One region of the Arthrobacter sp. TmtSoilC48 genome, then DNA from elsewhere that is predicted to be linked to it. Evidence: predicted binding sites of a transcription regulator. Region 1 holds the regulator's gene; the other holds the start of a gene.
What was found. The regulator LexA, encoded in region 1, represses DNA repair genes until DNA is damaged. The targets are predictions, from matches to a motif close to TCGAACANNTGTTCGA.
Positions count from the first base shown of each region.

Region 1 (14,672 bases):
TCCAGAGGCGTACCGTAGCTGGTTTCCGAGCCTGCCTCGCCTTGCAGCAGGCGGACTGCCTGGCCATCAACGATGTCGACGGCGGGGAGGAGTTCCAGAACGGACTGGGCAGAGGTGGTCATGTGTGTCCTAGGAGTTGATGGGGACGCGAGGCGTTCAGTTGCCCGGCAGCGTCAGGAGATAGGCGGCAAGCAGGGACATCCCCGCCAGCACATAGAAGGAAACGGAAACCCACAGTGGCTTCTTCTGCTGATGGAAGGAGATACCTCCACCCACCAGCACGCCGGCAAGGCCCATAAGCACTACCGACCACACTTAGGCTGCACCACGATCGTCCGCTGCCGGACCTTGTGCCACCTTGGCTTCAGGTTTGCGAAGCCCGTCCACCCAGTTGCGCAGGAGGCGTGCCCCGGCATCTCCGGATTTCTCGGGGTGGAATTGGGTGGCGCACAGGGGGCCATTTTCAACAGCAGCGATAAAGGGGGCTCCGTGCTCGGACCACGTCACCAAAGGTGGGGCCATCCGGGGCTGGACGACGTCGAAGTTCCACTCCTGCACGCCGTATGAGTGCACGAAGTAGAAACGTTCCTGTTCGACGCCCGCGAATAGCTTGGATCCTTCAGGCACGTCCACCGTGTTCCAGCCCATGTGGGGAACCACGGGGGCGGGAAGGAGCTCAACTTTGCCCGGCCATTCGGCCATCCCCTCGGACTCGGTTCCGTGTTCGACTCCGGCCTCGAATAGGACCTGCAACCCAACGCAGATCGCCAGGACAGGCCGGCCACCCGCGACGCGGCGGCCAATCATGCGGATGGCATCGACGGCCTTGAGTTCCCTCATCACCGTTTCAAAGGCACCCACGCCGGGGACCAGCAGCCCGTCGGCATTCAGTACGTCCTCAGGCTTGGAGCTAAGAACCACCTGGGCGCCTGCACGCTCAAGGGCGCGAACAGCCGAACGTACGTTGCCCGAACCGTAATCCAGCACCGTAACCGTGGGCTTGCCTTCGGGCGACTCCGGCTTGACGGTTGCCGAAGCGTCGGTAACCGCGCCGTCCTTCAGGATTTGCCCGCTCATAGCGCCCCCTTGGTGGATGGAATGCCCTCCACGCGGGGATCCGACTCCACTGCAGAACGAAGAGCCCGGGCAAAGGCTTTGAACTGGGCCTCGACGATGTGATGGGGATCCCGGCCTGCGAGGACGTTCATGTGCAGGCAGATACCGGCGTGCAACGTGATGGCCTCAAAGACGTGACGGGTCAGCGAACCTGTGAAGTGGCCACCGATCAGGTGATACTCCTGCCCTGCAGGTTCCCCTCCGTGCACCAGATACGGGCGTCCCGAAACATCCACGACAGCGTGCGCCAAGGCTTCGTCCAGAGGAACCGTTGCTTCGCCGAAGCGGCGGATTCCGGCTTTGTTGCCCAGGGCGGTACGCAAAACCTCACCAAAGGTAATGGCCACATCCTCCACCGTGTGGTGGGCATCAATGTGGGTGTCACCCGTGGCCTTGACGGTCATGTCAATCAGGGAGTGCTTGCACAACGCCGTCAGCATGTGGTCATAAAAGGGAACCGTGGTGCTGATGTCCGAGACACCGGTGCCATCCAGGTTGATCTCCACCAGGACGGAGGATTCGCTGGTGGTGCGCTCCATGCGCGCAGTGCGGTCAGCGGACGGCTTGGCGCCGGTTTCGCTCATTGGGACGTCCTTATACACGAAGAATGGGGTGGGTCTATTGACAAGTTTAGTTGGGCTGGGACGCAGCGCTGTCCAGAAGGGCTTCCAGGGCCTCAAGGAAGGCCGTTGTTTCCTTTTCTGTTCCCGCAGTCACCCGCAGGTGCCCTGGAATACCGACGTCGCGGATCAGGACTCCCGCATCCAGCAAGCCCTGCCAGACTGCGTGCGGGTTCGAAAGCCCACCGAAGAACACGTAGTTTGAGTCCGAGGCCGCAGGCTTGAGTCCCATTCGGAGGAGCTCGGTCACAATGCGGTCCCGCTGGACCTTGATGTCTTCGACGTCGGCCATGAGCGCTTCGCGGTGGTTCAGGGCGGCCAGGGCCGTGGCTTGTGTGACGGCTGAAAGGTGGTAGGGCAGCCGAACGAGCCTGATGGCATCGGTGACCTCAGGCGCGGCAGCCATGTAGCCCAACCGGGCACCTGCCAAGGCAAAGGCCTTGCTCATGGTGCGCGAGACGATCAAACGTTCCCGCCCGGGAAGCAGCGTCAGTGCGCTCGGGGTGTTGTCGTGCGCGAACTCGTGGTAGGCCTCGTCCACGATGACGATTGCCTGGCTGGCCTCGCCGGCTTCGTACACGGCTTCGACCACGTCCAGGCCCAGTCCCGTTCCCGTGGGGTTGTTCGGCGAGCACAGGAAGACGATATTCGCTCCGGTCTCCCGCACCTGGGCAGCCGCAGAAGCCGCATCCAGGCCATAGTCATCAGCCCGCACCCCACGGACATACTCAGTGTCCGTGCCACTGGCAAGCAACGGGTACATGGAATACGTGGGAGGGAATCCCAGCGCCTTACGCCCCGGACCTCCAAAAGCCTGCAAAATCTGCTGCAGGACCTCGTTGGAGCCGTTGGCTGCCCAGATATTCTCCGCGGAAAGCCCGTGTCCGAGGTAATCGGCAAGGGATTCACGGAGTTCCGTGAATTCGCGGTCAGGGTACCGGTTCAGGCCAGTGGCCGCGGCGGCAACAGCCTGGGTAATCGCCGCTTGCACATCTGCCGGAACGCCATGGGTGTTCTCGTTGACGTTGAGCAAAATGGGGACGTCAAGCTGCGGCGCGCCATAGGGGCTCAATCCACGCAGGTTGGTCCGAAGGGGAAGTCGGTCAAGTCGCTCAAGCTGGTCACTCACCAAGACAGTTTAAGGTGCCGGTGCGACTGCGGAGTAACTGTGACGCCAGAGACGCTGGCCCCTCGCCCCCTGGCCGCTCAATTGGCGGGAACGAACAGCTGCTGGCCGGGCTGGATGCGTCCCCCGCGGAGATCGTTCAACTGGATGATTTCCGCGATGACATCACGGGGGTCCCGCTCCGGCGCGGCCGCACCGGCGATGCCCCACAGGGACTGCCCTGGCTGGACAGTAACCGTAACTGCCACCGGCGGCTGCAGCTGGGCTTGGGAATCAGAAGCTTTGGCCGGGGAGTTGATGAAGCCGGCAAGGCTCAGCAGCGCGGCAAGGAGCAGCATGACGGGAATTCCAAAGAAGACGATCCTGCCGCGTTGGGTAAGCCGGAGACGCGCAGGAGCCGGAGTGTTGCGGAATTCGTGGAACGTAGAGATTGCGGACATGAGCTGAGCCCTTCTGAGCGATTGCCTGCATCGGATGCCCGTTGCCGGCTGCCAATTCCTTGTGTTCGCCGAGCCCGGCCCCGAATGTTCGAACACTTTCTTCGAACATCCGAACCGCGCTCAACTTTTATAGAACACATATTCGAACCTTGCTATGACATTTTTAGCACTTATCAACGAACGGTGTCGAGACTCGCTAGAACGAATGTTTGATAAACGCCTGTGCCTGGCCTAGGTTTGAGTGAAGAAACAGGCACTGTTTCAGTGGAACAGGAGGGTCTGACATTTTTTCGGATCCCACATCCCCGGGCACACTTCAGACCGTGACCGGGCGGAACGGAAGGGCATTGGCGAACATGGCAGCGAAAGCCACCGGCGGCGGGGCACCCCTGCGGAGCCAGCAGCCTCAAAAGAGTCCCAAAAGCCTGACTGTCCGGCAGAAGAAAATCCTGGAAACCATCCAGCGGTCCGTCAATGACAACGGGTATCCGCCCAGCATGCGCGAAATTGGCGACACCGTTGGTCTCGCGAGCCTCTCCAGCGTCACGCACCAGCTCTCCCAGTTGGAGAAGCTCGGCTACTTGCGCAGAGATCCCAAGCGCCCCCGCGCCATGGAAGTACTCATGCCTTTGACCCTTGACGGCGGGACAATTCCCGGAGTGGAAGCAGCTACTACACTCCGCAGCGCAGGCGGACTCGCCGTGACGGAACTGGCCAGCGCCAGCGACACCGCGATGGTACCCCTCGTAGGACGCATCGCTGCAGGTGGGCCCATCCTCGCCGACCAGACTATTGAGGATGTCCTGCCCCTGCCCCGGCAACTGGTGGGCCACGGCGAACTGTTCATGCTGAAGGTCGCTGGGGACTCAATGATCGATGCCGCAATTTGCGACGGTGACTGGGTGGTTGTCCGTCGCCAGAATGACGCCATCAACGGTGACATCGTGGCAGCACTCCTGGATGACGAAGCCACGGTAAAAACCTTCCGCCAGCGGGACGGCCACACCTGGCTGCTCCCCCAGAACACGCAGTACGAACCGATACTTGGAGACCAGGCCACCATCATGGGCAAGGTCGTCTCGGTACTGCGCTCCCTCTAGGGAGTTCGCCTACGTTTTCTTTGCGCCCAGGCGTTCCAGGACGCCGCGCACAACGTTGCGGTCCGTCGTTGCCCAAAATGGCGGCAAAGCGGCACGCAGGAATCCGCCGTACCGTTCGGTGGAAAGCCGCGAGTCCAAGACGGCCACCACGCCTTTGTCGCCGGTGGAACGAATGAGGCGTCCCGCTCCCTGTGCAAGACGAATTGCCGCATGCGTAGCCGACACCGCCATGAACCCGTTGCCCCCGGACTGTGCAACGGCGCGTGAGCGTGCGGTCATCAGCGGGTCATCGGGCCTCGGGAACGGAATGCGGTCAATCACCACAAGGCGGCATGAACCGCCAGGGACGTCGACGCCCTGCCACAGGGACATGGTGCCGAAGAGGCAGGTGTCCGGTTCATCGGCAAATTGCTTCACCAGTGCTGCCATGGTGGATTCCCCCTGGCAGAGGATGTCCACATCCAGCCGCGGGCGCATGGCATCTGCAGCTTCTTCGGCCGCCCGACGCGATGAGAACAGGCACAGGGCTCCCCCACCGGATGCACGGATGAGGTCTTCAAGCTCATCCAGGGCCTCGGGTGAAGTGCCCCTGCCGGGCTTGGGCAGGTGCTTGGCCACGTAGAGCACACCCTGCTTCGGATAATCAAAAGGTGACCCGACGTCCAACCCGGTCCAGCTTGGCGCCCCATCTCCAATAAGCCCCAGGCCACCGGCTGCGGGTTCAAAGGCAGATCCAATGGCCAGCGTGGCAGAAGTAAGCACCACTGTGTGCCCCGCGAAAAGGCCCTCCCGCAGGCGGCCGGCAACGCTAAGCGGCGCGATGTTGATCAGTGCGGGCGCGGTCTCGTCCGGGGGTGAGTATCCCTGCTGGGGATCGAAGGTGCTGTTCCTGGAGAACCACACAACTTCACGGTTCTCCTTGGCTGCGAGCATCCGCTCGCACAGTTCCAGAATGAGCATGAGCCGTGAGCGCGCAAGCTGCCTCCCGCCGTCGACCGCGTTTGAAGAGTCGGTTTTCGAGTCGGACAATGCGGCGCGTGTGGCATCGCGCAGCTGGTCCAGGCAGTCCAGTTGTTCGTCGTTGAGCCCATTGGGCAGCAGTCCGTTGGGGACACCGGCAATGGCCATGTCCAATCGATCGGCGGCCGCGTTCAGGGCGTCTACGGTGATAGCGGTGTGTTTGCGCGCGCTCGAAGCCGCAGCATGCACCATTGCCACGGACAGCTGACCTGTCACGGCTCCCGTGACCCGGTCCTGCAGCTCATGTGCTTCGTCAACCACAACGACGTCGTACTCGGGCAGGACAGCAAGGCCTTCGAAGGCACTGACGGCCAGCATGGCATGGTTGGTCACCACGACGTCAGCCTCAGCCGCCCGGGCCCGTGCCTGCTCGCTGAAGCATTCCTCGGCAAGAGGGCATTTTTGCGCTCCCAGGCACTCCATGGACGTCACGGAGACCTGCCTCCAGGCGCGGTCGGTAACACCCGGCATCAGTTCATCGCGGTCGCCAGTGGCCGTCTTTTCGGCCCATTCACGGAGCCGGACCACTTCCTTGCCCAATTGCGACGACGGGCCGCCAACCGCCGCTGCGAAATGCGGCACGCTGGTGTCCTCACCCAGGGAAAAAAGTTGCCCCTCGGACGGCTCTTCGCTGGGGAAGCCGCCCTCCAGCTTTTGCAGGCAAACATAATTTGCCCGGCCCTTAACGAGTGCCACGTTCACGGGACGCTCAAGGGCCGGGCTTATGGTCTCCAACAGCCGGGGCAGGTCCCTGCCAACAATCTGCGTTTGCAGGGCCAAGGTAGCGGTGGACACAAGCGTCGGTTTGTTGCTGTCCATGGAATGGGCGATCAACGGAATCAGGTACGCCAAGGACTTACCCGTACCCGTTCCCGCCTGGACCAACAAATGTTCACCGGACTCGATGGCCTTGGTGACTTGCCTGGCCATCTCGTGCTGGCCTGAACGGCTTTGACCGCCCATCCCGGCAACAGCTTTGTCCAACAGTTCGAGGGTGAACTTCTCCCCCACCGACTCGACGACGTCCGCCGCCACCTTCTCAACCATTGCTGACGAATGACTCCAGTTCGGCCGCCAATCCCTCACGGACCATGGCCACCACGCGGGTTCCGTTTTCCTCGTGCTCGAGGCTCAGGATTTCCGAATCGGAGTTGTGCAGCTTGTTGACCATGTCACCGCGGTCGTACGGGATCAGCACTTCGAGGCGGACTCCCGGCCGGGGAATGGACCGGCTGATCTCTTCCAGGAGCTCAGAAATGCCTTGGCCTGTGCGCGTGGAAACCACGGCGTGCCGCGGCTCCTTCTGCTTCAGGCGTTCCACTACGAAAGGATCAGCCACGTCCACTTTGTTCAGGACGATGATTTCCGGGACCTTGCGGGCGTCGACCTCGGTGAAGACAGCACGCACTGCCGCGATTTGCCCTTCCGGATCAGGATGGGAGGCGTCCACGACATGCAGGATCAGGTCTGCGTCCGCTACTTCCTCCAGCGTGGAACGGAAGGCTTCCACCAGCTGCGTAGGCAGCGAGCGGACGAACCCAACGGTGTCGGCCAGCGTGTAGCCGATGCCGTCCGGCGTTTGCGCCTTCCTGACCGTCGGGTCCAGGGTGGCGAACAGGGCGTTTTCCACCAGCACTCCAGCATCGGTCAGCCGGTTCAGGAGCGAGGACTTACCAGCGTTGGTATAGCCGGCAATGGCAACCGAAGGTACGGCATTACGACGGCGGTTGGCCCGCTTGGTCTCGCGCGCAGGCTTCATGGCGGCAATCTCCCGACGCAGCTTGGCCATGCGCGTCCGGATCCTGCGGCGATCGAGCTCGATCTTTGTTTCACCGGGTCCACGGGAACCCATACCGGCGCCGGCTCCACCCACCTGGCCACCGGCCTGGCGGGACATGGAGTCACCCCAACCACGAAGCCTGGGGAGCAGGTACTCAAGCTGTGCGAGCTCAACTTGTGCCTTGCCTTCACGGCTCTTTGCATGCTGCGCGAAGATATCCAGGATCAGCGTGGTCCTGTCCACCACCTTGACCTTGACGATGTCCTCAAGTCCGCGTCGCTGCGAGGGGGAAAGCTCGGTGTCGACCACAACGGTATCGGCTCCCGTGGCAGCCACGATGTCCTTGAGTTCCTGGGCCTTGCCCGACCCCAGGAACGTTCCGGGATCCGGTTTCGTACGGCGCTGAACCAGTCCGTCAAGGACCTCTGATCCGGCAGTCTCTGCCAGTGCTGCGAGTTCGCGAAGCGAATTCTCGGCGTCAGCCAAGGTGCCTTCTGTCCACAGGCCAGCCAGGACAACGCGTTCCAGACGCAGCTGCCGGTATTCGACCTCTGTGACGTCTTCGAGTTCGGTGGAAAGGCCCGCTGTACGACGAAGGGCACGGCGCTCGGCCAGGTCTTCCTGGTCGCCGTCGTAAATGCTGTGTTCGTGGTCAAGCGTGGAGATCGCTTGTGCCCTGCCGAAAACGCCCTTGGCATCATTGTCATCGGATGCCTGTGCGGGTACATCCTTGGAAAGAATCCGGTCAATGACGGCCTGGATTTGTTCAGGACTCATGTCCTGGGCGTCGGAATCGGATCCGGAGTGCTTCTGGGTGGTCATGGTCTCCTTAGACTGTTCGGCATATCCAGAATAGTGCTGTTTGGTGTCCAATGGGACGGTATTCGCGGTGGGCTGACGGGCTTCGGCCATATAGGGCCTCCTGTGGTGCTTGAATCGAGCGGGTTGGTCCGCGGGAGGTCCTGTCCTGCAGGAGAATTCATCGCCAATCCATAAGCCAGGCCTAACGGCAGATGGCTGGGCCACTGCTTTCGCGACAGCTGGGTGGACATGTTCTACTGAGCAACCGCGATCCACCAACAACGGGAGATGCGGAGTCTGCCGGACGGAACCTGCGGGCGGAATGGCCATGCGCCGGGCTGATGTGCCAAGCGGGCCTGCATCGCGGGCAGGTGCCTTGCCGACTGTTTGGCCGGCTCGGGCTGATTACTCAAAGATCAAGAACATGCCTTCCACATTAGCAGCACTGTCAAACCGTCCCGGCCCGAGGGCAGTTTCCCAAGCCGCCGGAAGCCAACTAATCTGGCAAATTATGGAGTCTGCACACTATTTCAGCGCCCAACCGGCCGGTCCGTTTACCCGCAAGCCCCTCACTGTGGAACTGGCTGGAGCTACCCGTCATGTGCAGACCTCGTCGGGCATCTTCAGCCCCGACGGTGTGGACAAAGGCACCAAGGTACTTCTGGCTGAGGTTCCACCGCCCTCGCCCCGGGGCAACCTGCTGGATATCGGGTGCGGTTGGGGCCCCATTGCCCTCACCATGGGGCTCATGGCGCCCCTGGCACAGGTCTATGCCGTGGACGTCAACGAGCGCTGCATCGCCCTGACCAATGAGAACGCCGTTTCCCTGGGCTTGAACAACGTCAAGGCCAGCCTCCCGCAAGAGGTAGATCCCGGCGTCGAATTCGACACGATCTGGTCCAACCCGCCCATCCGAATCGGCAAAGACGAGCTGCACTCGCTTCTCCTGACATGGCTGCCCCGGCTGGCACCGGGCGGCAACGCATGGATGGTGGTCCAGAAGAACCTGGGCTCGGACTCACTCCAACGCTGGCTGGCCAACGAACTGGACAAGTCCTACACAGTCTCCCGGGAAAGCACTTCCAAGTCCTTCAGGATCCTTCGGGTCAGGAAAGCGTCCCACTAGCCACAATGACCGCCGGCCCGCTGAGCTCAACGTGTTCGCGGCCGTCCTCGCCGGGGAAGAACTTCACTTCCACTACGCCGCCGGGAACGTTGACGTGCCAGGCATTGGGGGCGCTGCTGCCAGCCCAGTGACGTATTGCGACGGCAGCCGCACACGCACCGGTGCCACACGATTGCGTCTCGCCTACGCCGCGCTCGTGGACGCGCATGGTGATACTTCCCACACCGTCGTGGACCAGCGGTTCAGCGGGCACCACGAACTCGACGTTGGTGCCATTGGCAGGCTTGGGATCCACGACCGGAGCTGTGAACAGCTTCGTGGCGGCGAGCTCACTGAGCTCAGCAAGTGCTACCACCGTGTGCGGGTTGCCCATGCTGACCGACAGCCCGGGCCGGGCCACCTCCAGACCATCTGCGCTGACCAAAGCATCCATGGCTTTGCTTTGTGCTTCTGCAGGGAAGATGAATTCCCATGGGCCCATATCCACGGCATAACCGCCGGACGTGCGCACAATCTTCTTGATGCCGCCACGTGTTCCGATGGTCAAGGACTGACCCGGCCCGAGCTCAACCAGGCCTTGGTCGATCAGGAAGTGCACGAACACTCGAACACCGTTGCCGCACATCTCGGAGAGCGAACCATCGCCGTTCCGGTAGTCCATGAACCATTCGGCAGAGGCGTCCTGCTCAAGCAGGATGCGGCCTTCGGGCAAATACCGCGAGGGGACAGCCCGGATAAGACCGTCACCACCAATTCCCCGATGCCTGTCGCACAGCTGTGCTACCTGCTCTGGTGAGATCTCGTGGACAGCACCCGGATCAGCAATCAGGACGAAGTCATTACCCGTTCCATGGCCCTTGGAAAACGCCAAACCGGAAAGGCTGGCAGTGGACACGGTGGCACCGGCAGCGGCGGACTGCTGGGCGGGAACTGCGGCGGTTTGATCCATGGGACTAGGCTACCCGCCGGGCAGGTTCGGTCAGAAATTGCTGTATGGGAGTGGCAGCCCGGCTAGGCCAGCGCCAATGCCTTGGACACAAGGTCCGGGTCCTGCCAATCAAGCCAGGCGATGCGGGGATCGGCCCGAAACCAGGTCAATTGCCGCCGGGCGAACTGCCGCGTGGCCACAATGGTTTCCTCAGCTGCCTCCGGGACACTGGCTTCGGCGTCGAGCACCCTGAGGAACTGCGCATATCCCAGGGCACGCGAGGCCGTCTTGCCGCGCCGCAGCCCAGCCGCATCAAGGCGTTCCACTTCCTGGAGCAACCCCGCATCCACCATCCGGTGTACGCGGAGCGCCAGCCTCTCCCGCAGAACCTCCCGTTCCACAGCCAGGCCAATCTGTATGGCCGGCTGGAAGTACTCGCGTTGCGGCATGAACGAGCTGAACGGCCGTCCCGTCATTTCGTAGACCTCCAAGGCCCTGATCACCCGCCGGGCATCCCCCAGACGCCCCGCCGAGATGGGATCCACCTTTTCAAGCCGGGCCCGCAACGGCGCCAGACCGAACGTTTCCCATTCGTCCTCAAGCCGTTTTCGCAAGACAGGGTCCGTGCCGGGAAACTCCAGAACATCCAGGGCGGCCCGCACATAGAGGCCAGAACCCCCCACCATGATGGCGCGCTTGCCGCGGGCGTGCACGTCACTAATGACGGCGCGGCATTCCGCCTGGAAGTCCGCCACGCTGGCTTCCTCCGTGACATCCTTTGTGTCCAGCAGATGGTGTGGCACACCCCTGCGCTCGTCCACAGTGATCTTGGCCGTCCCGATGTCCATGCCCCGATAGAACTGCAAGGCATCAGCGTTGATGACCTCACCATCGAGGGCAAGGGCCAGCTCGACGCCCAGGTCCGATTTACCGGAACCGGTGGGGCCGACGACTGCGATGACCGGCGGCGCGGCATGGGAGGGAGCCATTCGACCTCGAATAATGGGCGTCAGGCGCCGCGAACAGGCAGCGACGGCATGCCCAAAGACACGCCTTTCCTGTCCGACGCCGCACCCGCGCTCGGAACACCGCAGGAATCTGCCTGCGAACGATCCCAGGCGTCACCAGCCCTTGACCGGCGCAACATGTAATCGTCCAGGCCGGCAGGATCGGCAACCAGGTGGAATGCCGCGGCTTCGGTAATGGTCACGGTGACAAAGTCACCTGGGCGGGGGGTTTCCGCACCATCAGGTACCGAGAAGTGAACGAGTCGCTGATCCTTGGACCGGCCGGACAACCGGTGCGTTTCCTCTGCTTTGCGGCCCGACTGCGCTGTCACCAGAATCTCCACACGGCGACCCAGCTGCTTTGCGTTCTCCTCCGCGGCGATTCGGTCCTGAAGGGCGGTCAGCCTTTCGAAACGCTCCTGGACCACTGCTTTGGGAAGTTGCTCCGGGAGCTCGGCAGCAGGCGTACCAGGCCGTTTGGAGTACTGGAAGGTGAAGGCTGAGGCAAACCGCGATTTCTCGACGACGTCGAGCGTCGCTTGGAAATCCTCTTCGGTTTCTCCGGGGAAGCCAACAATGATGTCCGTAGTGATGGCCGCATTGGGAATCCGCTCACGCACCTTGTCCAGGATGCCAAGGAACTTGCTGGAACGGTACGAGCGCCGCATATCCTTGAGTACCTTGTCCGAGCCCGATTGCAGGGGCATGTGCAACTGCGGCATCACGTTGGGTGTCTCGGCCATCGCATCAATGACGTCGTCCGTAAACGCTGCCGGATGCGGGCTGGTGAAGCGTACGCGTTCAAGGCCTTCGATCTCACCACAGGCACGCAGAAGCTTTGAGAAGGCCAAGCGGTCACCGAACTCAACCCCGTAGGAGTTCACGTTCTGGCCCAGCAACGTAACTTCCACGGCGCCGTCGTCCACCAAGGCCTGGATTTCGGCCAGGATTTCTCCGGGACGCCGATCCTTCTCCTTGCCGCGGAGCGATGGCACGATGCAGAACGTGCAGGTGTTGTTGCAGCCTACTGAAATCGAAACCCAGCCGGAATAGACGGAGTCGCGCTTGGTGGGGAGGGTGGACGGGAAGACGTCCAGGGATTCCAGGATTTCGAGTTGGGCCTCGTTGTTGTGCCGCGCCCGCTTCAGCAGTGCCGGAAGTGCTCCTACATTGTGGGTGCCAAACACAGCGTCCACCCAAGGAGCCTTCTTGACGATGGTTTCCCGGTCCTTCTGGGCGAGGCAACCGCCGACGGCGATCTGCATGCCAGGGTTGGCTGCCTTGACCTGCCGAAGCTGGCCAAGGTTTCCATAGAGCTTGTTGTCCGCATTTTCCCGAACGGCGCACGTGTTGAACACCACGATGTCCGCAACCTCACCCTCCGCGGGCACGTAACCAGCATCCTCAAGGAGGCCAGCCATACGTTCGGAATCGTGGACGTTCATCTGGCAGCCGAAAGTACGGACCTGATACGTCCTCGGTTCAAACGGGGCAGATTCAGACGGCGCAGGTTCAAACGTGGCAGATTCCATCGGGGCACGGACATCCGTCACTTGGGCATCAGCATTGGTTGCCAATGCTACAGCCGAAGGCGTGGTTTCTGCTGAGGGGGAAGGAATGGTCAAACTCACTACTCAAGGGTACCGGCTTGGGCAAGTACCTCACCGACGATCCGGAAGGCCATCGAAGGGGCATAGCCCTTCCGGGCCAGCATGGATGCCAGCCTACGGGTGTACTTGTCACGTTCTGCACGATCGGAGAGATCCACGCCTGGCCTCAGTTTGCGCTCAACGAGCTCACGGGCGGCGATTTCCTCGTCTTCATCGCTGAGCTGTGAGAGTGCTTCCTCGGCATCATCGAGCTCGATACCTTTCTCCGTCAGCTCACGGCGAATGGCACCTTTGGCCAGTTTTCTGCTTTGGGAGCGGCTGCGCACCCACATTCTGGCAAACTCAGCGTCGTCAATGAGCTGGACTTCCTCGAAGCGGTCCAGCACAGCCTCAGCAACATCCGGAGGGACATTCCGCTCGGCCAGCTTGCGGGACAGCTGCAGCCGACTCCGTGGCGCCATCGTCAATTGCCGCAAGACGATGGCGCGGGCCACGGATTCGGGATCAGGCTCAGGATCGCCTGAGACGGAGGACTCCGGGTCCGGCCCGGTTCTAGCCGTCAACGGCCTTCAGCTTTGGGGAATCTGCCTCCGGCTTGACACCCACGCCAAGCTTTTCCTTGATGAGACGCTCAAGTTCCTGTGCCAGCTCCGGATTATCACGCAGGAAGCGCCGTGAATTCTCCATGCCTTGGCCCAGCTGATCGCCGTCGTACGTGAACCACGAGCCGGACTTCTTGATGATGCCGTGCTCTACGCCCATGTCAATGATGCCTCCCTCGCGGGAGATGCCCTGGCCGTAGATGATGTCGAATTCAGCAATCTTGAAGGGCGGGGCCATCTTGTTCTTGACGATCTTGGCCTTGGTCCGGTTACCGACGGAGTCGGCACCTTCCTTCAGCGTCTGAATGCGACGGACGTCGATGCGCACTGAGGCGTAGAACTTCAGGGCCTTACCACCGGTGGTGGTTTCGGGCGATCCAAAGAAGACGCCGATCTTCTCACGCAACTGGTTGATGAAGATGGCGGTGGTCTTGGTCTGGCTCAGGCGACCGGTGATCTTTCGCAGGGCCTGGCTCATGAGCCTGGCCTGAAGGCCGACGTGGGAGTCGCCCATCTCGCCCTCAATTTCAGCACGTGGGACCAAGGCAGCCACGGAGTCAATGACGATAATGTCCAGGGAGCCGGAGCCCACAAGCATGTCCATGATTTCCAGGGCCTGCTCACCAGTGTCCGGCTGCGACACGAGCAGTGCGTCCGTGTCCACCCCAAGTTTGGCTGCGTAATCGGGGTCAAGGGCGTGCTCGGCGTCGATGAAGGCCGCGATGCCACCGTTACGTTGTGCGTTGGCTACAGCGTGCAGCGCCACTGTGGTTTTACCAGAGGATTCCGGGCCGTAGATCTCCACGACGCGGCCACGGGGCAGGCCGCCAATGCCAAGGGCGACATCCAGTGCGATGGATCCAGTAGGAATGACTTCGATCGGGGCGCGGGTGTCATCACCCAAGCGCATGATGGAGCCTTTGCCGAACTGCTTGTCGATCTGGGCAAGCGCTGCTTCGAGCGCCTTTTCACGATCCGGGGTTGCCGCCATGGTTCACACCTCTGATGCTTTCTCGCTGTGGAGTGGCCTGAATGGCCGCTTTCCTGTCATGTCAGACGCTATTACGGCTCCCTGACATTTTTTGAAGCCGATGTGGGCTATGTGGATAACCAACCCTCGGATTGCCTGTGGAATGCGTCCTTCAGGAACAATTTTCCTCTCACAGGAGCATATCCCTGTCCGAACAGATATTCGAACAACGCGCGCGGGCGTGTCACCACCACAGGGCTGGAAGTCCCCCGGCAAACATGGCCGGAGACTTCAGTTGGCCGCAGGCTTGATATCCCTGCCGAGCCTGCGCTCCAAAGGGACATCCTGGACTTCGCATATAGCCAGCCAGACTTCCCGTGGCTGGTAGCCGGCAGCCAGCGCCTCTACGGCAGTCCGCCCTCCCAC
Region 1 is NZ_AP046049.1:3,534,465-3,549,136, forward strand. Features, by position in the region: gene priA (bifunctional 1-(5-phosphoribosyl)-5-((5-phosphoribosylamino)methylideneamino)imidazole-4-carboxamide isomerase/phosphoribosylanthranilate isomerase PriA) at 1-122, opposite strand, end outside; gene AC6I97_RS16360 (CG2302 family histidine operon protein) at 157-315, opposite strand; gene hisH (imidazole glycerol phosphate synthase subunit HisH) at 316-1,077, opposite strand; gene hisB (imidazoleglycerol-phosphate dehydratase HisB) at 1,074-1,700, opposite strand; gene AC6I97_RS16375 (histidinol-phosphate transaminase) at 1,747-2,865, opposite strand; gene AC6I97_RS16380 (LysM peptidoglycan-binding domain-containing protein) at 2,943-3,302, opposite strand; gene lexA (transcriptional repressor LexA) at 3,659-4,402, shown strand; gene AC6I97_RS16390 (ATP-dependent DNA helicase) at 4,412-6,469, opposite strand; gene hflX (GTPase HflX) at 6,462-8,024, opposite strand; gene AC6I97_RS16400 (class I SAM-dependent methyltransferase) at 8,515-9,129, shown strand; gene dapF (diaminopimelate epimerase) at 9,110-10,078, opposite strand; gene miaA (tRNA (adenosine(37)-N6)-dimethylallyltransferase MiaA) at 10,141-11,046, opposite strand; gene miaB (tRNA (N6-isopentenyl adenosine(37)-C2)-methylthiotransferase MiaB) at 11,067-12,596, opposite strand; gene AC6I97_RS16420 (regulatory protein RecX) at 12,695-13,237, opposite strand; gene recA (recombinase RecA) at 13,227-14,267, opposite strand; gene AC6I97_RS16430 (DUF3046 domain-containing protein) at 14,538-14,672, opposite strand, start outside.

Region 2 (14,672 bases), 2.8 Mb from region 1:
AACGAGGCCCGCTATTACAAGAACAAATACGACCATGACTTCACCGTGAGTCCCGCAAGTGAGGTGCCGGAAGTCGTGGATCGGGTGAGCCGGATCCTGAAGGAAGAGCGCGACATCGTCATCGAATCCCGCCCCCTTGAGGCGACGGCCTTCGAAGTGGACGGCCTACGGATGGATTACGTGTTCTACGAGTCCGGGCTTTCCATCAACGTCATGTACAGCATCGAGGAAGGCGGGAAGCGGGCGGTCGGTTTCAAGCTCGCCGAGGGCATGGATGTTCCCGAAGAACTGGAACCGCGCTTCAAATTCGCCCGTCAGAAGTCCAAGCTGGCAGGTGTAATCCGGGGATCGTACTTCGTGATCAAGGGTCAATACTGACCGCTGCCTCCGACTACATGCCCTATCCCAAACGCGCCGGGACCCTCTATTCTCTTGACATGGGCGTTTGGGGAGCGTTGTACCGCACCAAACCCGGTTGCAAGAGCATCGGGCACGGGTGACACGTGGATCCCCATAACATGGTTCCTTCCCCGGACAATTACGCCGCATTCCTCGCAAGGTTGGACGCGGCAACCACAAGCCTGACCACCCGGGCGAGGGCCCTTGACAAGGCATTGTCGGCGATCTCGCTGCTCTTGCGACGGTATCAACGGGCCCTTCGAGGCTGGGAACGGAGACTGGTCCGCGTCGATGAGGAACTAGCCCGGCACTCCGGCGAGCCCCAGACGTCGGCTGCCCTTCATGAGCTCCAACGAACTGCCGTTCAGATGAGAGGTCAATGCACAGTGAACAGGTCCTGCGGCTCACGGAGAAACTGTCGCTCAAGCAAGGACAACGAGACGCCGTAGGCCGCTCTCTCCTCGAACTTGAAGTCATCAGGGCCAAACTGGAAACGTCCCGGAGGTTGTCACGGGACCGCGAAAACCTGGGCAGGGCCCTCTACGAGCTTGCGGGTACCGGCAGTGGCGCCGCGAAGATCCCCGATGTGGGATTTGCGGAACGACCTTAGGGAAGCACGCGAGGCAGTAATTCTGGCCGAAGCACTCCTCGAAGTGAAGGGATCCTGACCATGGAAAACGCGCCGGATGCTGTTGAAATCGTGCGCTGGATGAGGAAACCCGGCGACAAACCCATTATCAAATTCGTCACTTTCAGCATCCTTGCCGTGATCCTGTGGCTGATCCTGATGATCTTCATGCCTGCCCTGAGAAACGCTGTCCCGGCGTCGATCTTCATTGCCGTGTTCGCCGCGATACTTACTATTCCCACCGTCGTCGCCCAGAGGAACCTGGTGCGTGGCTTGGCAAAACGGATCAACGACACCCTCACGGAGCTGACAGGCAGCCCCGACGACAAGATCTCCACAAAGCAGCTACGGAAATTGATCAAGAGCGGTGAGCAACTTCCACTGCTGATCAATGGGGTTCCCGGTTTGCGGCTGCACGTGAAAAGGGTTGCAAGTGCCAAGGAAGATGGCTCCGAGAAACTCCTCGCGGTCATCACCGTTGCCCCGGTGAGCAGTGGAACTGCAAGCTTTGACCGGCTGCTTGAGGCGGCGTTGTACGGATGACGGTTGGGCTGGCCTTCGCCGGCTCTTGGGGACTGAAACGAGGCTAGTAGGACAACGGTGTTTTGACGCTGTAGTGGTCTGGATTTGGGGTCCCCAATTCGGCTTCAGAAGAAGACCGGTTCAGTGCTGAACGGCACATGTCCGAGCGGGTCAGTCTGTTCTCCTGGCAATCCACGCCCCGGCGCACCAATCTGTGGGCCCTAAATCCCTGATTCTGAACACATGGTTGATGCCTGGAAACGGTTGGGAAGCTTGTGGCACCCAAGGGCAGCGGCACTGCTTCCTAAAAATGTCAGACCCTGGTGAGAGGGTTTATTCATGGGAAGCATTGGGGAAATCATGGCGCGACGGGCAGCGATGCCTGGCGTCGTGGTGCGCCCCCGGGGCCTTCCCCGAGGAAGCCACACCGGTCCTGCCAGCGGCCATGCCGGCTGTGAAAGCCCGACGGTGGCGGCTGCGGCAGGCAGCGATTCGGAGAAGCTCAGGGCCATGGCGCTGCTTCGCGGCATTGAACCGAAATCCTTCACTGCACTTAGTGAAATGGACCGTGAAGTCGAGCGTGTTCACGGCCTGGAACCACTGCCCTTCGCTGGCCTTGGGGTCGATCCTGAAGTTGAAGTCGATCCAGGAATTAGGGTCGATTCTGAAGTCAGCTCTGTTTCCCGGGGACTGGGCGGTTCCCTGGGACTTGGGAGTCCGCTAAGACATCAGGGCGCGCCGGGGCTTGGGGATGCGCTGGCTGAGAGCGTTGGGGCCTTGGAAAGTCTGCGTTCCGTGACCGTGGCCGGTGCCCCGGGGTTCGGGTTTGCCGAAGCCGCGGGGTTCGCCGGGCGGGTGGAGGAGATCGCCCGCACCGTGGAGTACCTGCAGGTCATCGCGGCGCACGCCGTGGAACGGACCCGCACCCAAGCCCAGCAGGCACGGCCCTCCTCCGCGGCGGGCACGGGATGGCAGACAGGCTGGACCAACCCCGCACGCACAAACCCCGCCACCGCCACAGCCACAGCCACAGCCACCGGTGCAGGATCCGATACTGCCGCTGGATCCGCCGCTGTTGCTGGCTTCAATACTGCTGCTGGAACCGCCACCGCTGCTGGCTTCAATACTGCTGCTGGATCCGCCACCGCTGCTGGCTTCAATACTGCTGCTGGATCCGCCACCGCTGCTGGCTTCAATACTGCTGCTGGATCCGCCACCGCTGCTGGCTTCAATACTGCTGCTGGATCCGCCACCGCTGCTGGCTTCAATACTGCTGCTGGATCCGCCACCGCTGCTGGCTTCAATACTGCTGCTGGATCCGCCACCGCTGCTGGCTTCAATACTGCTGCTGGATCCGCTGTTGCTGCTGGCTTCAATACTGCTGCTGGATCCGCTGCTGCGGTGGCGGACGCTGCTGCGGTGGCCGATGATGGCTACCGCAACGCCGCGGAATTCCTGCGGGCCCGTTTGCGGATCGGCATCAGCGAAGCCCGGCGCCGGCTCGCCCTGGCCTCCCAGGTCCTCCCCGGGACCGGAATCGCCGGGCAACACATCCCGGCCCGCCGCGAAATCCTGGCCCAAGCCCTCGAATCCACGCAAATACCCACCCGGTCTGCGAGCATCATCAGCGCCGCCCTGGACAAAGTACGGCTCCTCACCGACGAGGAGACCATCACCCGGATGGAACACGCCCTCACCCGCACCGCCGCCGGGTCCGACCCCGACTTCGTCCTGAAAATGACCAAACGCTGGAACGACCTGATCGACCAGGACGGCCCGGAACCCAGCGAAGAAATCCTCCGCCAGCTCCAAGGCACCTTCATCCGCAAACCCCGCCACGGACTGCACCACCTGGAAATCTTCGCCACCACCGAACAATACGAAACACTCACCACCGCCATGAACACCGCCACCAACCCCCGACTCACCACCGCAACCAACGCAGCCAACGGACACAGCGGAACCACCACAGCCACCGGCGAAGGCAACGTCACCGGGGAAACCAACGAGAGCGTCGACGGGAACGTCGAGGGTCAGGCACCCGGAATCGTCCACGGAACCGTTCATGGCAGTGACCGCGGGAGCGAACCAGCCGGGCCGGACCTGGACCGGCGTTCCCGGGCCCAGAAACTCCTCGACGGCCTCGTCGGAGCCTGCGGTGTGGCACTGACCACCGGGAAACTGCCAGCCAACGGCGGACTCCGCCCCCAGGTCATGGTCACCATCAACCACCACGACCTCTTCCAACAACTCACCCGCACCGCCCCAAGCGCAACCACGCCACACGGCACAGCCCCAACACCCCACGGCGCAGCCGCCACCCAGACCACACGACCTGGGTCTGGAACGGAAGACCCCCGTCCCGGCGCAGCCACACCGCCCGGCAGAACCGCCACACCACACGGCACAGCCGCCACACCGCCCGGCGAAACTGCCTCCCAGACCACACGGCCTGGGCCTGGACCCGAACACCTCCGGCTCAGCTCCGGCTCCGCCACCTTCGCCGGCCCCATCCACCCCAACACCATCCGCAAAATCGCCTGCGACGCCGACATCCTCCCCGTCCTGCTCGGAACCGACTCCCGCATCCTGGACATCGGCCGCACCACCCGGATCTTCCCACCCCATATCCGCAAAGCCATCACCGCCCGGGACCAAGGCTGCGCGTTCCCCGACTGCACCATGCCCGCCCCCTGGTGCGAAGCCCACCACATCACCTACTGGTCACACGGCGGCGCCACCTCCACCGAGAACGCGACCCTGCTCTGCAGCCACCACCACCACCTCATCCACAAAGAAGACTGGCGCATCGACATCACAACAGGGGTTCCGTGGTTCATCCCGCCACCACACATCGACCCCCACCAAACACCACGACGCAACCACCACCACACACCCCTCAGAACATGAGAGCGCGCCGCGTCCAATTGCGCTCTGCTGCCTTGCCACAAGGGTGACCGCCTCGCCACAAGGGTGACTGTCTCGCCACAGGGTGACCGCCCGCCGTCGAGCGCTCCTAAACTACGCCTCGACCCTAAGCTGAGCCTGCGACATAAGCCGGGCCCGCGACCCTAAACCCAGTCGCGACGAAGCCTTACCGCGACGTCGGCCAGCCCGTGTACGACTCAGCCAGGTACGCCTTGGCGTGCTCGGACGAGACCACGGAGTGCAGCTCGCCCAGCTGGCGGGCGCGGTCAAAGTCGTCGGCGCCGGGAACGGTATGCAGCATGGAGGTCATCCAGTATGAGAAATGCTGTGCCTTCCAAACTCGGTCCAGGGCGCGGTCGCTGTAGGAATTCAGCAGTGTGATGGAACCGTTGGAATAGAAGGAGTCGAAGCCTTCGAACAAGACCTTCACGTCGTGTATCGCGAGGTTTAGGCCCTTGGCGCCGGTGGGCGGGACGGTGTGTGCTGCATCGCCGGCAAGGAAAAGATTGCCGTGGCGCATAGGAGTGTGGACGAAGCTCCGGAACGGTAGGACCATCTTTTCCAGGACAGGGCCTTCGTTGAGCTCAAAGCCATTACCGTTTACGCGTTTGCGGAACTCGGACCAGATGCGTTCGTCGTCCCAGTCGGCGACGTTTTCCTTGGGATCGCACTGGAAGTACATGCGCTGCACTGTCTCGGTCCTCTGGCTGATCAAGGCGAAACCATGCTCGGAGTTGGCATAGATGAGCTCGTCGGAGCTGCGTGGAGCTTGGGCCAGGATGCCGAACCACGCGAACGGGTATTCATGGAAGAACCACTTTCGGTTTGCTTCGGGGATCTGGAAGCGGCAGTGGCTGCGGGACCCGTCAGCGCCAACGAGGAAGTCGGCCTGGATCTCGAACTCCTGACCGTCGGAATCGGTGAACCAGACTTTCGGTTTGCCCTCGAGATCGTGGACAGTGGTGTCCGTGACGCTGTATCGAACGTCGCCGTCGTCCGCCTCGCGTCGCGCAGCGAGGTCGGCGAAAACGTCTGTTTGTGGGTACAGCCACACGGATTCACCCACCAGCTCCTTGAAGTTGATGCGGTGGCTTTCGCCGTTGAACCGCAACTCGATGCCATCGTGCCGGTCACCTTCGCGCAGCACCCGGTCTGAGACGCCGGAGTCCACGAGCAGGTTGACGGTGCCGTGTTCCAGGATGCCTGCGCGAACTGTTTGGTGGATTTGTTCCCGGCTGCGGACCTCCACCACTACGGATTCGATGCCTTGCTTGGCCAGCAAGTGGGAGAGCATGAGCCCTGCGGGTCCTGCACCCATAATGGCGACTTGAGTGGTGACGGTTGTACGTGCCATGGTGTTCCTCGCTTCGTTGCGGTCCCGCCGGGACGGGATGAGTCTGGAATCAGTGTGGCGGGTACTGCGTGACGGGTGTTACATGAATTCCGTTGAACGGAAGGTCTACATTAGTCCCTGAGCTGCCGCCCTATTCCTCTAGCAGCGGTTTGCAACGCCGGAACAAGCGCCTGCAGGCGCATCTCAGCCAAGGGCACCACCACGCCAAGGGCCGCGACCGCTCGCCTCTTGCCGTTCATCACGGGCACGGCGATGCCCCACGTGTCCGGATCAACGACTCCCGCCAGCTGCGCATAGCCCAGTTGCGCGGCCTCAGCCAACAGGTGGCGCACGACGTCGGAAGTCACCTTTCCTTCCGGGTCGTGGAACTGTTCGAGGTACTGGGCCCGCAATTCCCGGGACTGGTGTGCCATCAGCGCCAGGCCGGCGGAGGAAATGTGGACCGGCATGCGTCCGGCGACGCGTGCTCGGTTGGCGACCGATCCTCGGCGCGAAAGCCGCTCCACAAACAGCGCCTCCCAGCCCTCAAGGACTGCCAGGTTCACGTTCTGGTTCAAGACTTGCTGAATATCCTCCATGAAGGGCATGGCCGCTTGACGGAGTGCGAGGGTGGGCGAATTTCTGTTGACGAGTTCCCACAATCGGAGGCCCAGCCCAACGTTCCCGCCAGCACCCAGTTCCAGCAGGCCATGCTCGGAGAGTTGCCGGACCAGCCGGTGGGCGGACGACAACGGGAGGCCGGACCTGTCGGCGAGTTCGGTCAGTTGCAGGGAGGTGGCACCTTCAGGAAAGGCTTCAATGACCCGGACTACGCGATCCACCACGGAGTCACCTGATGCTGAGTTGGCCACGATGCGCTCCTTTGCTGCCGCTCCCCTACCCGACCCCGCGGGGGCCCCTTCCATTCAATGGTAGAACGTGCTTCAGATTACTCCCGCCGGTGATACAACTCTCATAACCGACCGGCCGTTCTGCTGGCCACATCCCATTCCCAAAGAGAACTCCCGAGGACACTATGCCAACGATGCCATCTGCCCGCCGCTCACAATGGCCAGTCTGGCTGTGTTGGTTAGCCATGGTCTTGGACGGCTTCGACCTGGTGGTCCTGGGGTCTGTCATCCCCACGCTCATCAAGACCGGCGACATAGGCTTCGATGCCGTTGGAGCCACCTTCGCTGCAACTATTTCCCTGGTAGGCGTGGGGCTCGGCGCACTCTTTATCGCCCCGCTATCCGATAAGTTCGGCCGGCGGAAGCTCTTGATCGCCTGCGTGGCCGGCTTCTCGCTCTTCACGATCGGAGTCGCGTTCGCTCCCAACGTGGCGGTCTTCTCCATACTGCGCCTGCTGGCAGGCCTCGGGCTGGGCGCCTGCCTCCCCGCCGCCCTTGCGTACATGAACGATTACGCACCTGCGGGCTCAGCCGGAAAGTCGACCACGCGGACTATGACCGGCTACCACGTAGGCGCTGTGGCCACCGCGTTCCTGGCCATCCTTGTTGTCCCTGACTGGCGCCTCATGTTTGTCATTGGCGGCGTTGCCGGGCTGGCACTCCTGCCATTCCTGTGGGCGAAATTGCCAGAGTCACTTCCTGAAGCAGCACCCGCGAAGGTGGACGAATCAACAAAGGCGGCTACCGGCGTCGCGCATTCCACGAACGGCAAGCAAAAGACCGGGTTCCGCGACCTGCTGCAGAAGCCCTATCCGCTGGTGGCCGTGGGCATTGGCATCGCGTCGTTCATGGGATTGTTGCTGGTTTACGGCTTGAACACGTGGTTGCCGCAGTTGATGGCAGCCGCCGGATACACCGTGAGCACGGGCCTGACGCTGCTGCTGGTCCTCAACCTCGGCGCCGTGGCCGGCCTGGTTTTGGCCGGAATTCTTGCCGACCGGCACGGAACCAAGAAGATAGTGCTGCTGTGGTTCGGGCTTTCCGCAGTGTTCCTGGCCATCCTCAGCGTGAAGATCCAAAGTGAGTTCCTGCTCAACGCCGCGGTGTTTGTCACTGGCGTCTTCGTCTTCAGCTCGCAGGTTCTGGTTTACGCATGGGTCAGTCAGCTGTTTCCGGCGCGGCTCCGGGGAACGGCACTCGGGTTCGCTGCCGGCGTCGGACGCCTTGGTGCGATCGTTGGTCCTGCCGTGACTGGAACCCTGGTGGCCGCAAACATTGCCTACCCGGCCGGCTTCTACGTATTCGCCGCAGCGGGACTTTTGGCGGTCGCAGCGCTGTTCCTGGTGCCCCATCAAATCAAAAGTCCTGCGCCCGTGCCAGCGGGAGAACGGTAACCGCGGCACGACGCTAGGTGCTCCGCTGCCCGTCCAACTTTCCGGACTGTGGGTGAAGCGACTCGCGGGCCTTGCCCAAAAGTTGCGGTCCGGCCGCGTAGCAGCGATCGGTGTATTGCCGGAGCGCCGGGAGTGCCTGGACGGCGTAGTCGAAGTGTTCCTCACGGATCATCGACTCGATGGCCTTGCACTGGTCCTCTGTCTCAAGCGCACCCACCATTGCCGAGGAGATCTTGAGGCTCAGCACGGCGTCCATGCTGGCATCGGCGTCGTGTTGGCAGAGGCCGTTTGAGATTCTCAATAGTCTGCCCGGCAACATCGAAAGGTAAGTGGAGAGGAAGCGCAAGGCCGGGGTGGGGTCTCCCATCTCATCGGCCAAGGCCTGCAACCTGCACGGTTCCAGAGCCGGAACCTGACCGTCTGCTTCGTCAGTCATGGTTGGCCGCTTGTGGCTGCGCGGCGCCTTCCGGCGTCGATTTGTTGGGGTCCCTGCTCCAGATGGAGGCGAGCATCCTGATGACCAGGATGCCGGGCGCACCGTACATCAGGATGTTCAGGACGAGTGGTTCGCGGAGGGCGCGGATGGCGTTCCCGACGTAAGGGATGGTCGCGATCTGCTTATCCACGGTTTTGCCCTGCAGGGTGGCGATCCACGGATCGATGCCATTATTCGCGTCGCCCTTGGTCTGGACAGCCACACCACCATCGGCCGTAGTAGTGATCTCAGTGATGCGGTGCGTCTCCACCCGCTGGTCTTCCACGGGTATGTGGTAGGTGATGATGTCGCCCACCTTGACGTCGGTGATTGGCGTTGGAACGGTGACGACGACGTCACCCGGGTTGATCAGCGGTGCCATCGATCCTGTCAGCATCGTGGAGGTTTGGTAGCCCAGGATGCGTGGCCCGATTGCCAGAAAGAGGAAAACCAAGGCCGCCATAGCCAGAATCGCGAAACCGAGGAATTTCATCGTTTTAGCAGCGATACGTCGGAACGCAGCGGCTTTCGCGGGGGTCTCGACGGCGGTCGCCGTCAGTGCCGCGGCTGAACGCCGGCCCTTGAGTGCTGTTCCGCTGATGCTGGTCAGTGCGCTCATGGTCCTGGCGTTCCTTCCGGTGTTGGTTATCTTCTGATTGAAAGTCTGGGCTATCCGGCTCAGGCTTCCTGCGGGAAATCCTCAAGTCTGGCTCAGGAAATACCGGCGGACCTGATCGGGCAGGGGGGCGCCCGACCAGGCCCGGCGGGGCTCTGTGGTGAAACTGGGTGGTTCTGCTGGTGTTACTTGGTGGTTTCGGTGCGTTGGGTGCCGGTGAAGGCGAAGGCGATGGTGCTGGTGGCGCCTTGGAAGGTGTCGTTCGCGGTGGTGGGGAACGCGGTGGTGACTTTGAGGTAGTCGGTTTTGGCCGGGGCCAGGGCGGTGAGGTTGTTCAGGACCTTGTTCGCGGTGATCACCGGGGCGGCGGCCATGACGGTGGTTTTGGTGCCGGTGCAGGTGTACGGAGCTGCGGCGCCGGTCCAGGCGACCGAGCAGTTCTCGATGGTCAGCTGCAGGCCGTTGGTGACGTCGGTGGTGAGCAGTGAGGCGGTGGCGCCGGCGGAGGTGGTGAGGGTGACGTTGTTCAAGTCCGAGTTGCCGGTGTTGGCCAGGGTGACGAGCTTTTCGACTTTGTCTCCGGGCAGCAGGCCCGCGACGGGGACGTTGAGGGTGTTGTTCGCTCCGGTGCCCAGGGCGATGGTGACGGTGCCGGCGGTGACTTGCTGGCTGGCCGAGGTGGAGGACGTGAACGCGCCGTAGGTTCCCATGCCGGCGACGGCGGCTGCGGTGCCGAGCAGTGCGACGGAAGCGAGGACCTTACCGGAGGTGGTCTTGAAGCTGATGGCCATGGGAATCAGTGTCCTTTCGGGAGGCCACCGCTGCCGGCCGGCCGTTTCCTGTGCCGGCCCTGATTGGCTGACAAGAACCACTGTGCCGGGCCCGGATCAAGAACCACTCCTGCAATCCATCAACACTTGCTCAGGAAAAGATCAAGGGTCTTTGTTCCGTTTCCCACCCCTTGGCAGGCACTCTGGACTGATAATAAGCAACCTGATAATCCTGTAACGAAGGGTCAACGCTGAACACAGAGGTGGGATCATGGTGGATCGCATTACTGATATATGGGGCACAAGGACTCCGTTTGAGCGAGAAGCTGCGTGGCCTTCCCGCGTGGATTACGCCCTCCAGGAAGGCCTCACTGAGGGCGATGTTGACCATTGGGTCCAATCCGCTTGCGTGCTGTGCAGCAACGGCTGCGGCTGCGATATTGCCGTCAAGGACGGGGTCATGGTGGGCATTCGTGGCCGTGCGGAAGACCGCATCAACAAGGGACGCCTTGGGCCGAAAGGACTCTTCGCAAGCTGGCAAGGCGTCTCGAACATGGACCGCCTCACGCATCCATTGATCCGCGAAGGCGGCGAATTGGTCCCAACTGATTGGGACACGGCCATGAAGCGGATCGTGGCACGCAGCAAGCAACTCTTGAAGGAGAAGGGTCCCCTCAGCCATGGCTTCTACACCAGCGGCCAACTGTTCCTTGAGGAGTACTACGCCCTGGGCGTGATTGGGAAGGCTGGTATCGGGACACCCCACATGGATGGAAACACCCGCCTGTGCACCGCGACAGCGGCGTCCGCGCTCAAGGAAACCTTCGGAGCAGACGGACAACCAGGCGCCTACGAGGACATCGACAATTGCGATGCAATTTTCCTTTATGGGCACAACATGCCCGAAACCCAGACCGTCCTCTGGGCTCGCATCCTGGACCGCCTTTCAGGACCCACACCGCCCAAACTGGTGTGCGTCGACCCCAGAAATACGGAGGCCGCGCGCTTTGCCGACGTGCACCTTGCGGTGCGGCCCGGCACCAATCTTGCGCTCATGCACGCTCTGGTCCGGGAGGTCCTGCACAACGGCTGGGAGGACCCCACCTACATCCAGGAACACACACTCGGCTACGACGAGCTGAAATCCACTGTGGAGGAATGGACGCCCGAGGCTGCTGCCGAGGTGTGCGGCGTCAGCGCCCACGACATCAGGAAGGCCGCCCGCATCTTCGGCACGTCGGATCGGGTACTGTCCACCGTTTTACAGGGGTTCTACCAATCGTCACAGGCCACAGCTTCCTCCTGCCAGGTCAATAACCTCCATCTGCTGCGCGGCATGCTCGGCCGCCCCGGAGCCGGCCTACTACAGATGAACGGGCAGCCGACGGCGCAAAACAACCGCGAATGCGGGGCCGACGGCGACCTCCCGGGCTTCCGTAATTGGCACAACCCGAAACACGTTGAAGAACTGGCCTCCCTGTGGAACGTGGATCCCGCGATCATCCCCCACTGGGCACCGCCAACCCATGCCATGCAAATCTTCCGCTACGCCGAGCAAGGATCCATCAATTTCCTCTGGGTCTCGGCTACGAACCCTGCGGTCTCCCTGCCGGAGCTGCCCCGGATACGGGCAATCCTGGCCAAGCCGGAACTGTTCCTGGTGGTGCAGGATCTGTACCTCACCGAAACCGCCGGCATGGCCGACGTCGTCCTCCCCGCCGCCGCGTGGGGCGAAAAGACAGGAACATTCACCAACGCTTCGCGCGTCGTCCATATCTCTGACAAAGCCGTAGACCCGCCCGGGGACGCCCGCAGCGATCTGGATATTTTCCTGGACTACTCCAACCGAATGGGCTTCACCACCTTGGACGGCACGCCCTTGTTGACGTGGGAGGGTCCGGAGGACGCCTTCGAAGCTTGGAAAGAATGCTCGCGCGGGCGTCCTTGCGACTACACCGGACTGAGTTACTCGAAACTCCGTGGTGGCAGCGGGATCCCTTGGCCCTGCAATGCGCAAAACCCGGATGGCACCACACGCCTCTATACGGACGGGGTTCTTCCCAGCGATCCTGACTACTGCGAGAACTACGGTCACGACCTCTTGACGGGGGCCGAAGTGGAGCCGGAACCGTACCGCGCCAAAATGCCCAAGGGCCGCGCCTGGCTCAAAACAACCAAGTACCATCCACCGCACGAAGAACCGGACGACGACTACCCGCTCCGGTACACAACCGGTCGGACGGCGTATCACTTCCACACACGGACCAAGACGGGACGTGCCAGGACGCTGAACGCGGCGGCGCCACGGATGTGGGTGGAGCTCTCGGTCGAAGACGCTTCAGCGCTGGGGATCAAGGAGGGCGACATCGTCCGCGTATCGTCGCGGCGAGGTCTGATTGAGGCGCCGGCTCGAGTCAGTGGCGTCCGGCCGGGCACAGTTTTCGCACCTTTCCACTATGGATACTGGGACTCGACCGCACCCTCCAGCCCGGATGATTCTCCCAAGGATTCGCAGAAGACTGCAGCCAACGAGCTCACCATTACCGAGTGGGATCCGGTGTCAAAGCAACCGCTTTTCAAGAATGCCGCGGTGAAAGTAGAGAAAATCCGTGACGGTGATGGACCGGCTCCGGCGCCCAACACCACCGCTTCAAGGCAGGCAGGACAACAACAATGAACCTCAACATCTACCTGGGTTTACTGCATCAGGGTGAAGCGACCCTGGCTACGTCTTTCCGGCAAGTCTCTGATGGCCACGGCTCGGAGCCTGACATACATTTCCTCTGCCAGACTTTGGCCAGGCAATGCGACAAGCACGGGGAACTCCTCCTCCCCCTCGTGCAGCGATACGGCAAGGACACATCCGACCACGAGCCCGAGCGGCTCCACGCCGACGGCTTGTCAGAAACCCGGAGCGGCCCTGTCGGCCTCCTTCGCGACCTGCAGGACCTGTATCTGCTGGCGAGCTTGGTTGACGTCACGTGGACTGTGGTGAATCAAGCCGGATCCGCACTTCGCGACGCCGAGCTGCTCGCCGTCGTCGATCAATGCCACAAAGAGACGGAAGTCCAGCTCAGTTGGCTGCAAACCCGGATGAAGCAGGCAGCGCCGCAGGCGCTGCTGGTCGCAGACTAAGTCAGTAGAGGACTCACCAGCAGGCTAAGTTAGTGGGGCAGCAGCCCCAGGATCGGGAGGGTGACCGCCGTCGAAATGGCCATGGCCGCGGTGTTGCCGATGACCGGATGGAGGCCCTCCGGCAGCTGGGCCGAAATCGCCCTGGCAATAGGAGGGGCCAGCACCGCTCCAAGCAATGCGCCGCCGATGATGCTCCACCACGAGCCGTCGTAGGCGAGCACGGCGGCAGGCGCCACTGAGACGAGCGACGCGTAGGTGGCCGACCACCCACCGTTGCGGTACCAACTCCGCCAAAGAACCACGCCGATGGCCGAGGTGAGGGCCTGCGCAAACAGGATGTGCGGAACCAGGTTGGAACCGTACCCGGGCAGCACAGGATTCAGCACGAATGCCACCCCGACGCCAAAGATCATGCCTGCACTGGCGAGCGCGTTGGCGAAGAAATGGGTCTCGGTGAAGTCGGCGAGGACCCGGCGCGCCGCCCACACTGCGTCCGTAAGAACACGGTTAACGCCCGACGGCGGCTGGATGGGTTGCGTCTGCGGAGCCGGTTTCCGTAGGACAAGCCAAGGCAATTTCCGGGCAGTGAGGAAAGCCAGCACTGATCCCAAGGACATCGCAAGGACGTTCGCCACCACGGGCGGCAGTTCGAGCGGCGCGGTGAGCGTTGGGATCAGCAACAACGCCAACGGCGTGACGGTGAATGCCCCGAGTACAGCTCCGGTCGTGCAGGTCCGCCAACCGGGTCCATACATCAGGACCATTGCCGGGGCCACGCAAACGAAAGGCACGAACGTGGGCTGCCATCCGTCGTCGAGCAACCGGCCGAAAACTACGTTGGACAACAGCAGGCTAAGCGACGCCGAGGCCAGCACCCAGGGCCACAGTCCGGTGTCATATGCCAGCTGACCCGGCCAGGTCTTGCCCCGCCGGCCAGCCCACCAGGCCAACAAAGCCCCGGCAAGCAACCCGCATGCCGCCAGCTCTGATTTGTAGAACAGGGGCTCAGTCATGTCGCCAAGGAACCACCTGACCGCTGCAAAAGGGGAGTTGGAGACCGATGCAGCCCAGCCCTCGAACGCAGGGCCGAGCCGTGTCGATTGCTGCGCGAGCGTGTGGAGGACAAGTGCGAGCACTCCCGCGAGGACGACCGAAGCCAACGCGCCCAATCCTGTCCCGAGGGCGCCAAGTTCAGTTGCAGTCTTCTTCGGGGCAGGATCCGGCCGACGGCGGGGCGCGCCATCGACAGCTGAGGTGAGCATCGTTGATAACCCTTAGCGTGCGATGTGGTGTAACTCGAAAGCAGCGTATCCGAGCTTTCCAGAGCGGCCCCATTCGTGTTGTTGCGGGGGATTTGTGACCGGGAGTATTCCGATAGAAGAGCTTCCCGTTGACACTAACGTTTCTTCGAGAGAACGTTAGTGTATGAGCCACGTAACTACTGCCCAGGCCGCGGCGCGATTGGGCATTACGCAGGTAGCTGTCCGTAAGTTGATCGGCACTGGTCAACTGATCAGCTCAGGTGTCGTTGGCCGGGCCATCCTGCTGGACGCCGCCTCTG
Region 2 is NZ_AP046049.1:720,738-735,409, reverse strand. Features, by position in the region: gene AC6I97_RS03525 (DUF8821 family protein) at 1-378, shown strand, start outside; gene AC6I97_RS03520 (hypothetical protein) at 779-1,009, shown strand; gene AC6I97_RS03515 (hypothetical protein) at 1,070-1,570, shown strand; gene AC6I97_RS03510 (HNH endonuclease signature motif containing protein) at 1,889-4,459, shown strand; gene AC6I97_RS03505 (4-hydroxybenzoate 3-monooxygenase) at 4,644-5,831, opposite strand; gene AC6I97_RS03500 (IclR family transcriptional regulator) at 5,942-6,682, opposite strand; gene AC6I97_RS03495 (MFS transporter) at 6,847-8,115, shown strand; gene AC6I97_RS03490 (Hpt domain-containing protein) at 8,129-8,551, opposite strand; gene AC6I97_RS03485 (signal peptidase I) at 8,544-9,209, opposite strand; gene AC6I97_RS03480 (TasA family protein) at 9,392-9,997, opposite strand; gene AC6I97_RS03475 (molybdopterin oxidoreductase family protein) at 10,248-12,653, shown strand; gene AC6I97_RS03470 (hypothetical protein) at 12,650-13,111, shown strand; gene AC6I97_RS03465 (hypothetical protein) at 13,141-14,373, opposite strand; gene AC6I97_RS03460 (helix-turn-helix domain-containing protein) at 14,537-14,672, shown strand, end outside.
Region 2: the regulator LexA is predicted to act here: its motif matches at 1,785-1,800, upstream of AC6I97_RS03510 (HNH endonuclease signature motif containing protein).